3 regions of the Pseudomonas sp. LjRoot277 genome follow, and region 1 is predicted to be linked to each of the others. Evidence: predicted binding sites of a transcription regulator. Region 1 holds the regulator's gene; each other region holds the start of a gene.
What was found. The regulator FliA, encoded in region 1, starts transcription of late flagellar genes. The targets are predictions, from matches to a motif close to CTAAAGTTTNNNNNNNNNNNGCCGNTAA.
Positions count from the first base shown of each region.

Region 2: ACSQ87_RS25930 (flagellar protein MotY) is a predicted target of FliA. The motif match lies at 1,872-1,899, and genes of this name have one in related genera.
Region 3: ACSQ87_RS29700 (methyl-accepting chemotaxis protein) is a predicted target of FliA. The motif match lies at 2,160-2,187, and genes of this name have one in related genera.

Region 1 is NZ_CAXURI020000001.1:1,868,484-1,872,642, forward strand. Features, by position in the region: gene flhF (flagellar biosynthesis protein FlhF) at 1-960, shown strand, start outside; gene fleN (flagellar synthesis regulator FleN) at 1,077-1,907, shown strand; gene fliA (RNA polymerase sigma factor FliA) at 1,904-2,644, shown strand; gene ACSQ87_RS08910 (chemotaxis response regulator CheY) at 2,812-3,183, shown strand; gene ACSQ87_RS08915 (protein phosphatase CheZ) at 3,214-4,002, shown strand; gene ACSQ87_RS08920 (chemotaxis protein CheA) at 4,040-4,159, shown strand, end outside.
Region 2 is NZ_CAXURI020000001.1:5,542,162-5,546,320, reverse strand. Features, by position in the region: gene ACSQ87_RS25945 (peroxiredoxin) at 1-16, shown strand, start outside; gene rnt (ribonuclease T) at 85-762, opposite strand; gene pyrC (dihydroorotase) at 759-1,805, opposite strand; gene ACSQ87_RS25930 (flagellar protein MotY) at 1,965-2,873, shown strand; gene ACSQ87_RS25925 (argininosuccinate synthase) at 3,003-4,159, shown strand, end outside.
Region 3 is NZ_CAXURI020000001.1:6,419,784-6,423,942, forward strand. Features, by position in the region: gene ACSQ87_RS29680 (twin-arginine translocase TatA/TatE family subunit) at 1-43, shown strand, start outside; gene tatB (Sec-independent protein translocase protein TatB) at 54-515, shown strand; gene tatC (twin-arginine translocase subunit TatC) at 512-1,306, shown strand; gene ACSQ87_RS29695 (16S rRNA (uracil(1498)-N(3))-methyltransferase) at 1,303-2,010, shown strand; gene ACSQ87_RS29700 (methyl-accepting chemotaxis protein) at 2,229-4,145, shown strand.

The sequences.
Region 1 (4,159 bases):
GCCTCCGGTGGCGTCGACCCACGGGCGTTCGACTCGATGCGTTTCGAACTCAACAGCCTGCGCGAACTGATGGAAGTGCAACTCGGCTCCCTGGCCTGGAATCAGCTGCAAGGCAGCCGTCCGGCCCAGGCCAATCTTTGGCGTCGCCTGCAACGCATCGGCCTGTCCGGCCCGTTGTCGCGCGATTTGCTGGCGCTGATTACCGATATTGAAGAACCTCGTCAGGCCTGGCGCATGTTGCTGGCACATCTGGCGCGGATGATCGCCACACCGGAAGTCGAGCCTCTGGAAGAGGGCGGCGTGATTGCCATGGTCGGCCCTGCCGGCATGGGCAAGACCACCACCCTGGCCAAACTCGCGGCCCGTTACGTGCTCAAGTACGGCGCGCAAAATATCGCGCTGGTCAGCATGGACAGCTACCGTATTGGTGCTCAGGAACAACTCAAGACGTTGGGCCGGATCCTCAATGTGTCGGTGACGCATGTCGATCCGGGCCAATCGCTGGTGCAGGCGCTGGAGCCTTTGCTGCGCAAACGCGTGGTGCTGATCGATACCGCGGGCCTTCAGGCCAGCGATCCGGCACTGCGCATGCAGCTCGAAAGCCTGGCCGGTCGTGGCATCAAATCAAAAAATTACCTGGTTTTGGCAACCACCAGCCAGAAACAGGTTCTAACGGCCGCTTATCACAGTTACAAGCGTTGTGGGCTCGCTGGCTGCATCCTGACTAAACTGGATGAAACGGCAAGTCTGGGCGAGGTGTTGAGCCTGGCCATCAGTCATGAATTGCCGGTGGCCTACCTGACCGATGGCCCGCGGATTCCGGATGATTTGCATCTACCGCGTCGTCATCAGTTGGTCAGTCGCGCCGTAAGCGTGCAAATGCAAGAAGAACCCAGCGAAGAAGCCATGGCTGACATGTTCGCTGATATTTACCACAGCCCGACCAAGCAGGTTGGCTGAGGTATTAATGAACAGTTTTTGTACCTACATCGATGGTCTGCCATGCATTGTTCAGTTGTTGAACGCGCAGCCAGTAATGTGGCCTCCGTCTAAGTAAGACAAGGTAAAGAAAATTCATGGGCAGCATGCATCCCGTACAGGTGATCGCGGTGACCGGCGGCAAAGGTGGCGTCGGGAAGACTAACGTGTCAGTGAACTTGTCCCTGGCTCTAGCTGAGCTCGGCCGGCGCGTCATGCTGCTGGACGCTGATCTGGGGCTGGCGAACGTCGACGTCCTGCTGGGACTGACACCCAAACGTACTTTGGCCGACGTGATCGAAGGCCGCTGCGAGCTGCGCGACGTACTGTTGCAGGGCCCTGGCGGCATTCGCATCGTCCCGGCCGCGTCCGGCACACAGAGCATGGTTCATTTAAGTCCGGCCCAACACGCCGGCCTGATCCAGGCGTTCAGCGATATCGGCGACAACCTCGACGTGCTAGTGATCGACACCGCTGCGGGCATTGGGGACTCGGTAGTCAGTTTCGTTCGCGCAGCGCAGGAAGTCTTGCTGGTGGTCTGCGACGAACCGACCTCGATCACCGATGCCTACGCACTGATCAAACTGCTGAACCGCGATTACGGCATGAACCGTTTCCGCGTCCTGGCCAACATGGCCCAGAGCCCGCAGGAAGGGCGCAACCTGTTCGCCAAGTTGACCAAGGTCACGGATCGCTTCCTTGACGTCGCCTTACAATACGTCGGCGCGGTGCCTTACGACGAAAGTGTGCGCAAGGCTGTGCAGAAGCAGCGCGCCGTCTACGAAGCCTTCCCGCGGTCCAAGTGCTCACTGGCGTTCAAAGCCATTGCACAGAAGGTCGATACCTGGCCGCTACCTGCCAACCCGCGTGGGCACCTGGAGTTTTTCGTCGAGCGCCTCGTGCAACAAACCGCAGGACCGGTGCTATGACAGCCAGTGGCTACAACCTCTACAAGAATTCGGCACGTGACGCGCAGTACGAGCTGATCGAGCGTTACGCGCCACTGGTTAAACGCATTGCCTACCACTTGCTGGCGCGTCTGCCGGCCAGTGTCCAGGTCGAAGACCTGATCCAGGCCGGGATGATCGGCCTGCTTGAAGTGTCGACCAAATACGACGCCAGCAAAGGCGCGAGTTTCGAGACGTACGCGGGCATTCGAATCCGTGGCGCGATGCTCGATGAAGTACGCAAGGGGGACTGGGCGCCACGTTCGGTCCACCGCAATACCCGGATGGTCAGCGACGCCATTCGCTCGATTGAAGCTAAAACCGGTCGTGACGCTAAAGATCACGAGGTTGCGGCCGAACTCCAATTGAGTCTCGACGATTATTACGGGATTTTGAACGACACCCTGGGCAGCCGGTTATTCAGTTTCGACGATCTGTTGCAGGACGGCGAACACGAAGGGCTGCACGAGGATGGCGCCAGTGCTCATCTCGAGCCGTCACGCGATCTGGAAGATGAACGCTTCCAGGCGGCGCTGGCGGACGCGATTGCCAATTTGCCGGAGCGTGAGCGACTGGTGTTGGCGCTGTACTACGACGAAGAGTTGAATCTCAAGGAAATCGGTGAGGTCCTGGGGGTCAGCGAATCTCGGGTCAGCCAGTTACACAGCCAGTGCGCGGCCCGTTTGCGGGGGCGTTTGGGGGAGTGGCGAGCGCGCTGAAGGCAGTGTGGGGACACTGCGAACGCGGCTGGTGGGGTGTTGAACCGTACCGGTCCCGATCTGTTGTGCTCCAGACAGTCATTGAGTGCTTTGCCGGATTGATTGAAATGGCGCGTCCAGGTGCTGGGCGCGTTTAAGACTGCTTGGAGGTCGAATTGGACAAGAACATGAAAATCCTCATCGTTGATGACTTCTCAACGATGCGGCGGATCATTAAAAACCTGTTGCGTGACCTTGGGTTCACCAACACGGTCGAGGCCGACGATGGCACTACTGCCATTCCGGTTCTCAACAGCGGCAGCATCGACTTTCTGGTAACAGACTGGAACATGCCTGGCATGACCGGTATCGACCTGCTGCGCCACGTGCGTGCCGATGAAAAGCTCAAGCACCTGCCGGTGCTGATGGTGACCGCTGAAGCCAAGCGCGAGCAAATCATCGAGGCAGCCCAGGCCGGAGTTAACGGCTATGTGGTCAAGCCCTTCACGGCCCAGGCGTTAAAAGAAAAAATCGAGAAGATTTTCGAACGCATCGGTTGATGTGCGAAGCCACTGCGCCACGGGGGAGCTATGGAGCATAACGAGTCTTCACAGGGCGATTTCGAATCGACTCTGAAAAAACACGCGGTCGAACTGGTCGAAAGCCTTGAAAAAGGCAGGTTCGGCGACGCTGTGCAACTGATCCATGAGCTCAATCAGACCCGTGACCGTGGCCTGTATCAGGAAGTGGGCAAGCTCACTCGCGAGCTGCATAGCGCGATCGTCAATTTCCAGATTGACCCGCACATGCCGCAAGCCGAGGAAGTCTCGCAGATCACGGATGCCACCGAGCGTCTGGGTTATGTGGTCAAGCTGACCGAGGCGGCTGCCAACCGCACCATGGACCTGGTGGAAAACGCCACGCCGCTGGTCAACGGCCTGAGCAACGAAGCCCAGGCCTTGAGCAACGACTGGGGACGGTTCATGCGCCGCGAAGTCGGGGCTGAAGAGTTCCGCGAGCTGGCCCGGCGAGTCGACGGTTTCCTGACACGCAGCAGCGAAGACAATCGCGTTGTGTCGAGCAACCTCAACGACATTCTGCTCGCTCAGGATTACCAGGACCTCACCGGTCAGGTGATCAAGCGTGTGACCCAATTGGTCACCGAAGTTGAAAGCAACCTGCTCAAGCTCGTGCTTATGGCCAGTCATGTGGACCGCTTTGCGGGCATCGAACATGACCGTGAAGCGATGCTTGCAGAAAAAGATCCGCAAAAACATCTCTCTCAGGGTGAAGGTCCGCAGATTCATGCCGATAAAAGAGAAGACGTTGTGTCCGGTCAGGACGATGTGGACGATTTGCTATCCAGTCTTGGATTTTAGGTTTTTAGGTTTTTAGACCTTTAGGAGCACCCCCTTAATGAGCTTCGGCGCCGATGAAGAGATCCTTCAGGATTTCCTGGTTGAGGCCGGCGAGATTCTAGAGCAACTGTCCGAACAGCTGGTCGAGCTTGAAAGCCGACCTGATGATGCGGACTTG
Region 2 (4,159 bases), 3.7 Mb from region 1:
CGCTGCTGCGCTGTAAGGCACGTTTGAGGCATAAAAAAACCGGCCGTTGAGGCCGGTTTTTTATGGGCGGGATAAACCCAACGATCAGTCGTTGTAGTCTTCCCAGCCGCCCATTTGTTTCCAGCGATTGACGATGCCGCAGAACAACTCGGCCGTCTTCTCGGTGTCGTAGCGAGCCGAGTGGGCCTCACGACCGTCGAAGTCGATGTCGGCTGCCGAACAGGCCTTGGCCAGTACGGTTTGGCCGTAAGCCAGACCGGCCAGGGTCGCGGTATCGAAGCTCGAGAACGGATGAAACGGGTTACGCTTCATGTCCAGGCGCGCGACAGCAGCGTTGAGGAAACCCAGATCGAAGCTGCTGTTGTGCCCGACCAGAATCGCCCGTTTGCAACCGTTGGCTTTCAGGGCCTTGCGGATGCCGCGGAAGATGTCGGTCAGCGCGGCTTCTTCACTCACTGCCATGCGCAGCGGGTGATCGAGTTTGATCCCGGTAAATTCCAGGGCGGCCGCTTCGATGTTCGCGCCTTCAAAAGGCTCTACGCGAAAGAAGTAGGTGTGGTCGGGGTACACAAACCCTTTTTCGTCCATGCCGATGGTGGTTGCGGCGATTTCCAGCAAGGCGTCAGTGGCAGAGTTGAAACCACCGGTTTCAACGTCGACAACGACTGGCAGGTATCCACGGAAGCGCTCAGCCATCGGGTGGCGTGAACCACCTCCGCCGCCTTGACCGTCCTGTTCGTCGTCGAAATGGTCTTCACTCACGCGTGTTCCTCCAGCAGGCGCCAGCGCAGTTTTTCACCGGCGCGCAGCGGGATTACGTTCAGCTCGCCAAATGGCAGGCTGGTTGGGGCGGTCCACTCTTCGCGGACCAGGGTGATGCGATCGGTGTTCACCGGCAGGCCGTAGAAACGAGGGCCGTTCAGGCTGGCGAAGGCTTCGAGCTTGTCCAGCGCGTTGCGCTGTTCGAAGGCTTCGGCATACATCTCGATCGCTGCATAAGCGGTGTAGCAACCGGCACAACCGCAAGCGGCTTCTTTGGCGTGCTGGGCATGGGGCGCCGAGTCGGTGCCGAGGAAGAACCTGTCGCTGCCGCTGGTGGCGGCGTCGAGCAGGGCTTCCTGATGGGTGTTGCGCTTGAGGATCGGCAGGCAATAGAAGTGCGGCCGAATCCCGCCCACCAGCATGTGGTTGCGGTTGTACAGCAGGTGATGCGCGGTGATGGTCGCGCCAACATAGGCCGAAGCCTCGTTGACGAACTGCACGGCGTCAGCGGTGGTGATGTGTTCGAACACCACTTTGAGCGTCGGGAAGCGCTCGACCACACGACGCATGTGCTCATCGATGAAGAATTTTTCGCGATCGAAAACGTCGACATCGCCACGGGTGACTTCACCGTGAACCAGCAAGGGCATCCCGACTTCGGCCATGGCCTCGAGTGCAGGGAAAATCTTGTCGATGCTGGTGACACCAGAGTCCGAGTTGGTGGTCGCGCCGGCCGGGTACAGCTTGGCGGCGTGAATGAAACCGCTGGCCTTGGCCTCGCGAATTTCTTCGGGCTGGGTGCGGTCGGTCAGGTACAGCACCATCAACGGTTCGAAGCGGCTGCCAGCCGGGCGTGCAGCGAGAATCCGCTGGCGATAGCCGTCGGCTTCAGCGGTGTTACGCACCGGAGGTACCAGGTTGGGCATGATGATGGCGCGACCAAAGGTGCGCGCGACATCCGCGACTGTATTGGGCAACACAGCACCATCGCGAAGATGAATATGCCAGTCGTCGGGACGCAGCAGGGTCAGGCGGTCGGACATGAGGGGATTCCAGGCGGGTCAAACTGAGGGGAATGCTACCGGAAAAGACTCTTGCAGGCACTCGCTATCAAGTTTTGCTGGAAGCTTCCGATATCCAACAGGTATGCCGTAAACATCTGTGTGTCGGTCTTTTTGTTGTAGAAGCCAGTGGAGCCTCCCGTGCGCCAGCGTTATTTAGCCTTGCTCAGCGTGTTTGCCAGCCTTCCTGCGATGGCGCTCACTTTCCAGACCCGTCTGGAGAGCATCGAGTGGACGGTCGAAGGGGACAAGTTCGAGTGCCGCCTGACTCAGCCGATCACCGATTTCGGTTCGGGTGAGTTCGTGCGTCGCGCTGGCGAGCAAGCGACGTTTCGTCTGAAGGCCTATAACTCGATGATCGGCGGCGGTTCGGCGACCTTGTTGGCGGCCGCAGCGCCCTGGCAGCCGGGGCGTGGCGACATCAACCTCGGCTCTGTGCGTATAGGCAGCGGCAATGTGTTGTTCAACAGTTCGCAAGTTCAGGCCGGCCGCTTGATCAGTGGCCTGATGGATGGTCGCAGTCCGGTCGTTCGGCATTACTCGGGCGATGGCCGGGTGTCGGAAGTGCGTCTGTTGCCAGTCAAGTTCAGCAAGGCGTTCAACGATTATCAGGGCTGTGTGGCGAAGTTGCTGCCGAAGAATTTCGAGCAGGTTAAACAATCGCAGATCGGCTTCCCCGGCGAAGGCCTCGATCTCGACGCGCAGGCCAAGGCTCAATTGCAAGTGATGCTGGAGTTCATGAAGGCCGACCCGACGGTCAACCACATCAAACTCGATGGCCACTCCGACAACAGTGGCAACCGCCTGACCAATCGTGACCTGTCGCGGCGTCGGGCCCTGGCCGTCATGGAGTTCTTCAAGGCCAACGGCGTTCAGGAATCACAGATCACCGTGCGCTTTCACGGCGAGCGTTATCCATTGGCGCCCAATACCAATTCCGCCAACCGGGCGAAGAACCGTCGGGTCAATGTGCACCTCGCGCGCGTTGCGCCCACCGAAAAGGCGGCCCCTCAGGCCACTGCATCGGCGAGCGCCGCGTCGACCTCCTGAAGCCGCTGTTATCGTCGCTCACTCGACATAATCTGTCGCTTCGTCGTCATAAGCTGTCGCGCCTCTGTAAATTATCCTGCATGAGCGGTAGACTTGGCGGCTTTCCGTAGAACCCCGTGGAGTGATGGCATGGCGGACGTAAACAAGGTCGTTCTGGCGTATTCCGGCGGCCTGGACACTTCGGTGATCCTCAAGTGGCTGCAGGATACTTATAACTGTGAAGTCGTGACCTTCACCGCTGACCTGGGTCAGGGCGAAGAGGTCGAACCTGCACGCGCCAAGGCACAGGCCATGGGCGTGAAAGAGATCTACATCGACGACTTGCGCGAAGAGTTCGTGCGCGATTTCGTTTTCCCGATGTTCCGCGCCAACACCGTTTACGAAGGCGAGTACCTGCTGGGTACCTCCATCGCTCGTCCGTTGATCGCCAAGCGCTTGATCGAAATCGCCAACGAAACCGGCGCTGACGCCATTTCCCACGGTGCCACCGGCAAGGGCAACGACCAGGTTCGTTTCGAACTGGGCGCCTACGCCTTGAAGCCAGGCGTGAAAGTGATTGCTCCGTGGCGCGAATGGGACCTGCTCTCCCGTGAAAAGCTGATGGATTATGCTGATAAGCACAACATCCCGATCGAGCGTCACGGCAAGAAAAAATCCCCGTACTCGATGGATGCCAACCTGCTGCACATCTCCTATGAAGGCGGCGTGCTGGAAGACACCTGGACCGAGCACGAAGAAGACATGTGGAAATGGACCGTCTCCCCGGAGAAGGCTCCTGACAAAGCGCAATACCTGGAACTGACCTACCGCAACGGCGATATCGTCGCACTGGACGGCGTCGAAATGACCCCGGCCACCGTGCTGGCGACCCTGAACCGTATCGGCGGCGAACACGGTATCGGCCGTCTCGACATCGTCGAGAACCGTTACGTGGGCATGAAGTCCCGCGGCTGCTACGAAACCCCTGGCGGCACCATTATGCTGCGCGCTCACCGTGCGATCGAATCGATCACCCTGGACCGCGAAGTGGCTCACCTCAAAGACGAGCTGATGCCTAAATACGCCAGCCTGATCTACACCGGTTACTGGTGGAGCCCTGAGCGTCTGATGCTGCAACAGATGATTGATGCGTCTCAGGCCCACGTGAACGGCGTTGTGCGCCTGAAGCTGTACAAGGGCAACGTGATCGTCACCGGTCGCAAGTCCGACGAATCGTTGTTCGATGCCAACATCGCGACCTTCGAAGAAGATGGCGGCGCCTACAACCAGGCCGACGCGGCGGGCTT
Region 3 (4,159 bases), 4.6 Mb from region 1:
GCAGGCGCAAAAAGTCGAAGAGCCGATCCGCAAAGACGTGTGAGCACTGACTAATGTTTGGTATCAGCTTCTCTGAACTGCTGCTCGTCGGCCTCGTAGCCTTGCTGGTGCTGGGGCCCGAGCGTCTGCCGGGTGCTGCGCGCACCGCCGGCCTGTGGGTCGGCCGTCTGAAGCGCAGCTTCAACGCGATCAAACAGGAAGTTGAACGTGAAATCGGTGCCGACGAGATTCGTCGGCAGCTGCACAACGAGCACATTCTGTCGCTGGAGCAGGAGGCGCGGAAGATTTTCACGCCGACTCAGCAAGAGGCCACACCGGTTCAGCCGGTTGAGCCTGTGGCGGAGCAGACGATTCATGCTCCGACTGCAGACGCCACACCTGCCCCGGCACCGACGGAAACGGTGAAAGCTGTTGAACCGGCGCCGGTTGTCGCGACCGTAGAACCTGTTGCTCCTGCCGCCGCGCCGACAACGCCGGCTCCTCACGACACCACTTTGCCGCCGCGAGTCTCATGAGCGATCTCCCCGAAAATGACCAGCACATGCCGCTGGTTTCGCACCTCACCGAGTTGCGTACCCGCCTGCTGCGTTGTGTAGCGGCGATCTTTATCATCTTCGCCGGGTTGTTTGCCTTCACCCAGCAGATCTACACCTTCGTCTCCACGCCGCTGCGTCAGTACCTGCCCGTGGGCGCGACGATGATCGCCACCGATGTGTCGTCGCCGTTCCTGACGCCACTGAAGCTGACCATGATGGTGTCGCTGTTCCTGGCGATCCCGGTGATCCTGCATCAGATCTGGGGCTTCATTGCGCCAGGCCTGTACAAGCATGAGAAGCGCATTGCGGTGCCGCTGCTGGTGTCGAGCATCCTGCTGTTCTATACCGGCATGGCATTCGCCTATTACCTGGTATTCCCGCTGATCTTCAAATTCTTCGCCGCCGCCACCCCGGCCGGCGTGGAGATGATGACCGACATCAGCAGCTACCTCGACTTCGTCATGACGCTGTTCTTCGCCTTCGGCGTAGCGTTCGAGATCCCTGTGGCCGTGGTGCTGCTGGTATGGATCGGCGTGGTCAACGTCGCTTACCTGAAGAAAATCCGCCCGTACGTAGTCATCGGTTGCTTCGTGGTCGGCATGATCCTGACGCCACCGGACATCTTCTCGCAGACACTGTTGGCCGTACCGATGTGGCTGCTGTTTGAAATCGGCATCCTGTTCGGCGGCCTGATCAGCAAGCGCGGCGAGCACCCGGACGACCAGCCGGCCGACGATCACAACGACCAGCCGCCAGCGACTCAACCGTGAACCTGCTGCTTCTCGAAGAGGCCGACTTCATTGCGGCCGACCGGGCGATCCTGCGCGATCGCCGGTTGACGCACATGCAGGAAGTCCACCGCTCCGTTGTCGGCGACAGCCTGCGGGTCGGGCGCATCGGCGGGTTGATGGGGTCGGCCGAACTGCTGCGCCTGGACGCCGATGAAGCCGAATTGCGCGTCACCCTCGACCAGCCACCACCGGCCAAGCTGCCGCTGACCCTGGTGTTGGCCCTGCCACGACCGAAAATGCTCCGTAGAGTGTTTCAGACCGTGGCGGCCATGGGTGTGCCACGGATCATTCTGGTGAACAGCTATCGCGTCGAGAAGAGCTTCTGGCAAACGCCGTTCCTGGAGCCCGAGGCGATTCGCGAGCAGTTGATCCTCGGCCTCGAACAGGCCCGGGACAGCGTGCTGCCGGAAGTCGTCATCGAGAAGCGCTTCAAGCCGTTCGTCGAGGACCGTCTGCCGGCGATCACCGAGGGTACCCTCGGCCTGGTCGGCCACCCCGGCAACTACCCGCCCTGCCCTCGTGGCCTGGACGAACCGGTAACCCTGGCCATCGGCCCCGAAGGTGGCTGGATTCCTTACGAAATCGAACTGCTGGGCAAATCCGGCCTGCAACCGGTGCAGCTCGGCGACCGCATCCTGCGGGTCGAAACCGCCGTCACTGCGCTGCTTTCGCGGCTTTTTTAAGTCAAACACCCTACCTGTGGCGAGGGAGCTTGCTCCCGCTCGGCTGCGAAGCAGTCGTAAAACCGGTGAATGCGATCTTGCTGGCAAAAAGCGGTGGCCGCTTCGCGCCCAAGCGGGAGCAAGCTCCCTCGCCACAAGTGTTTACTCCCCTACAGATTCCCGGCTGCCTGCCGATACAGTTCCCATAAAACCAACGAATGGTTCGAGGGAGTTGCAGTATGTACCGATGGCTAGCCGAGAAACTGGGGAACGTCAGCGTCAATCGCAAACTGGGTGTCGGCTTCGGTCTGGTGCTGCTGCTTACCTTGTTGATCACCTTCACCGGCTGGACCGGCCTGAGCGGTGTGATGAGTCGCGGCGATAAGCTGGGGTTTATTGCCAGCCTCAATGACCTGACCAAAGACCTGCGCCTGGCCCGTCTGGATTACGAAATGCGTCGTGGCGAACAAGGCCCCGGTGCGGTCAACGATCTGCTCGGCCAACTCGATACCGGCCTGAAAACCGCGCGCACGCTGATCGAACAACCGGCCGACGTGGCCATGATCGACCAGCAACTGGCCGCCGTCAGTGAGTACAAACAAGCCTTCACGGCCATGACCCAGGCCGGCGCCCACCGCGAAGATGCCCGCGGCAAACTCGGCGCCACCGCCGACAACGCCGTGGCCCGTGTCGCCGAAGTCGAAAAATCCATGCTGCAAGGTGACAGCGTCGCCGATTTCAACAGCGTGATCGACCTGAGCAAACTGATCCAGCAAGCGCGCTTCCAGGTTCGCGGTTATACCTACAGCGGTAAAACCGAGGCCGAGCAACCTGCTCTGGACGCCATCGACAACGCATTGAAAAACCTCGAAGGCCTGCCCTCCAAGCTGCCGGAACAGCACATCACCAATCTGCAGCAGGCCACTGACTCGCTCAAGGCCTATCGCGCCGCCGTCAGCCAGTTCCGTGACTCTCAGGTTGCCAGCGCTGCCGCGCTCAAACGCATGGCCGCGCAAGGCGACATCCTGCTCGATGTCAGCAAAAAACTCACCGTGTCGCAAACCATCGTCCGAGACACCGACGCCGCGCACGCCAAAAACCTGCTGCTGCTGGCCACCGTCCTGGCGCTCGCCTTCGGCATGCTTGCCGCCTGGGCCATCACTCGCCAGATCGTGATTCCCCTGAGCCAGACTCTCAAAGTGGCGGAGCGCGTTGCTGCCGGCGACCTGACCCAAAACCTTATCTCTGAACGTCAGGACGAACTCGGTCAGCTACAGCGCGCCATGCAAAGCATGACCCTGGGCCTGCGCGAGTTGATCGGCGGCATCAGTGACGGCGTCACGCAAATCGCCAGCGCCGCCGAAGAGCTGTCGGCAGTCACCGAGCAGACCAGCGCCGGGGTCAACAGCCAGAAGGTCGAGACCGACCAAGTGGCGACCGCCATGAACGAAATGACCGCCACCGTGCAGGAAGTCGCGCGTAACGCCGAAGAAGCGTCCGAAGCCGCCGTCGCCGCCGACCAGCAGGCCCGCGAAGGTGACAAAGTGGTCGGCGAAGCCATCGCCCAGATCGAGCGCCTGGCCAAGGAAGTCGGCAGCTCCACCGAAGCCATGGGTCATCTCAAACGTGAAAGCGACAAGATCGGCAGCGTACTCGACGTGATCAAATCCGTGGCCCAGCAAACCAACCTGTTGGCGCTCAACGCGGCGATTGAGGCCGCACGTGCCGGTGAGGCCGGACGTGGTTTTGCGGTGGTCGCCGACGAAGTCCGCAGCCTGGCCCAGCGTACCCAGAAGTCCACCGAAGAAATCGAAGAGCTGATCGTCGGCCTGCAAACCGGCACCCAGCAAGTCGCGATCATCATGGACAACAGCCGCAGCCTGACCGACAGCAGCGTCGAACTGACCCGCCGCGCCGGTGGCTCGCTGGAAAGCATTACTCGCACTGTCTCGGCGATTCAGTCGATGAATCAGCAGATCGCCGCCGCAGCAGAACAACAGAGCGCGGTGGCTGAAGAGATCAACCGTAGCGTGCTGAACGTGCGCGACGTGTCCGAACAAACCTCGGCGGCCAGTGAAGAAACCGCGGCCTCCAGCGTTGAACTGGCACGGTTGGGGACGCATCTGCAGATGCTGGTGGGGCGGTTCAAGGTTTAAGGCGATTCAATGAC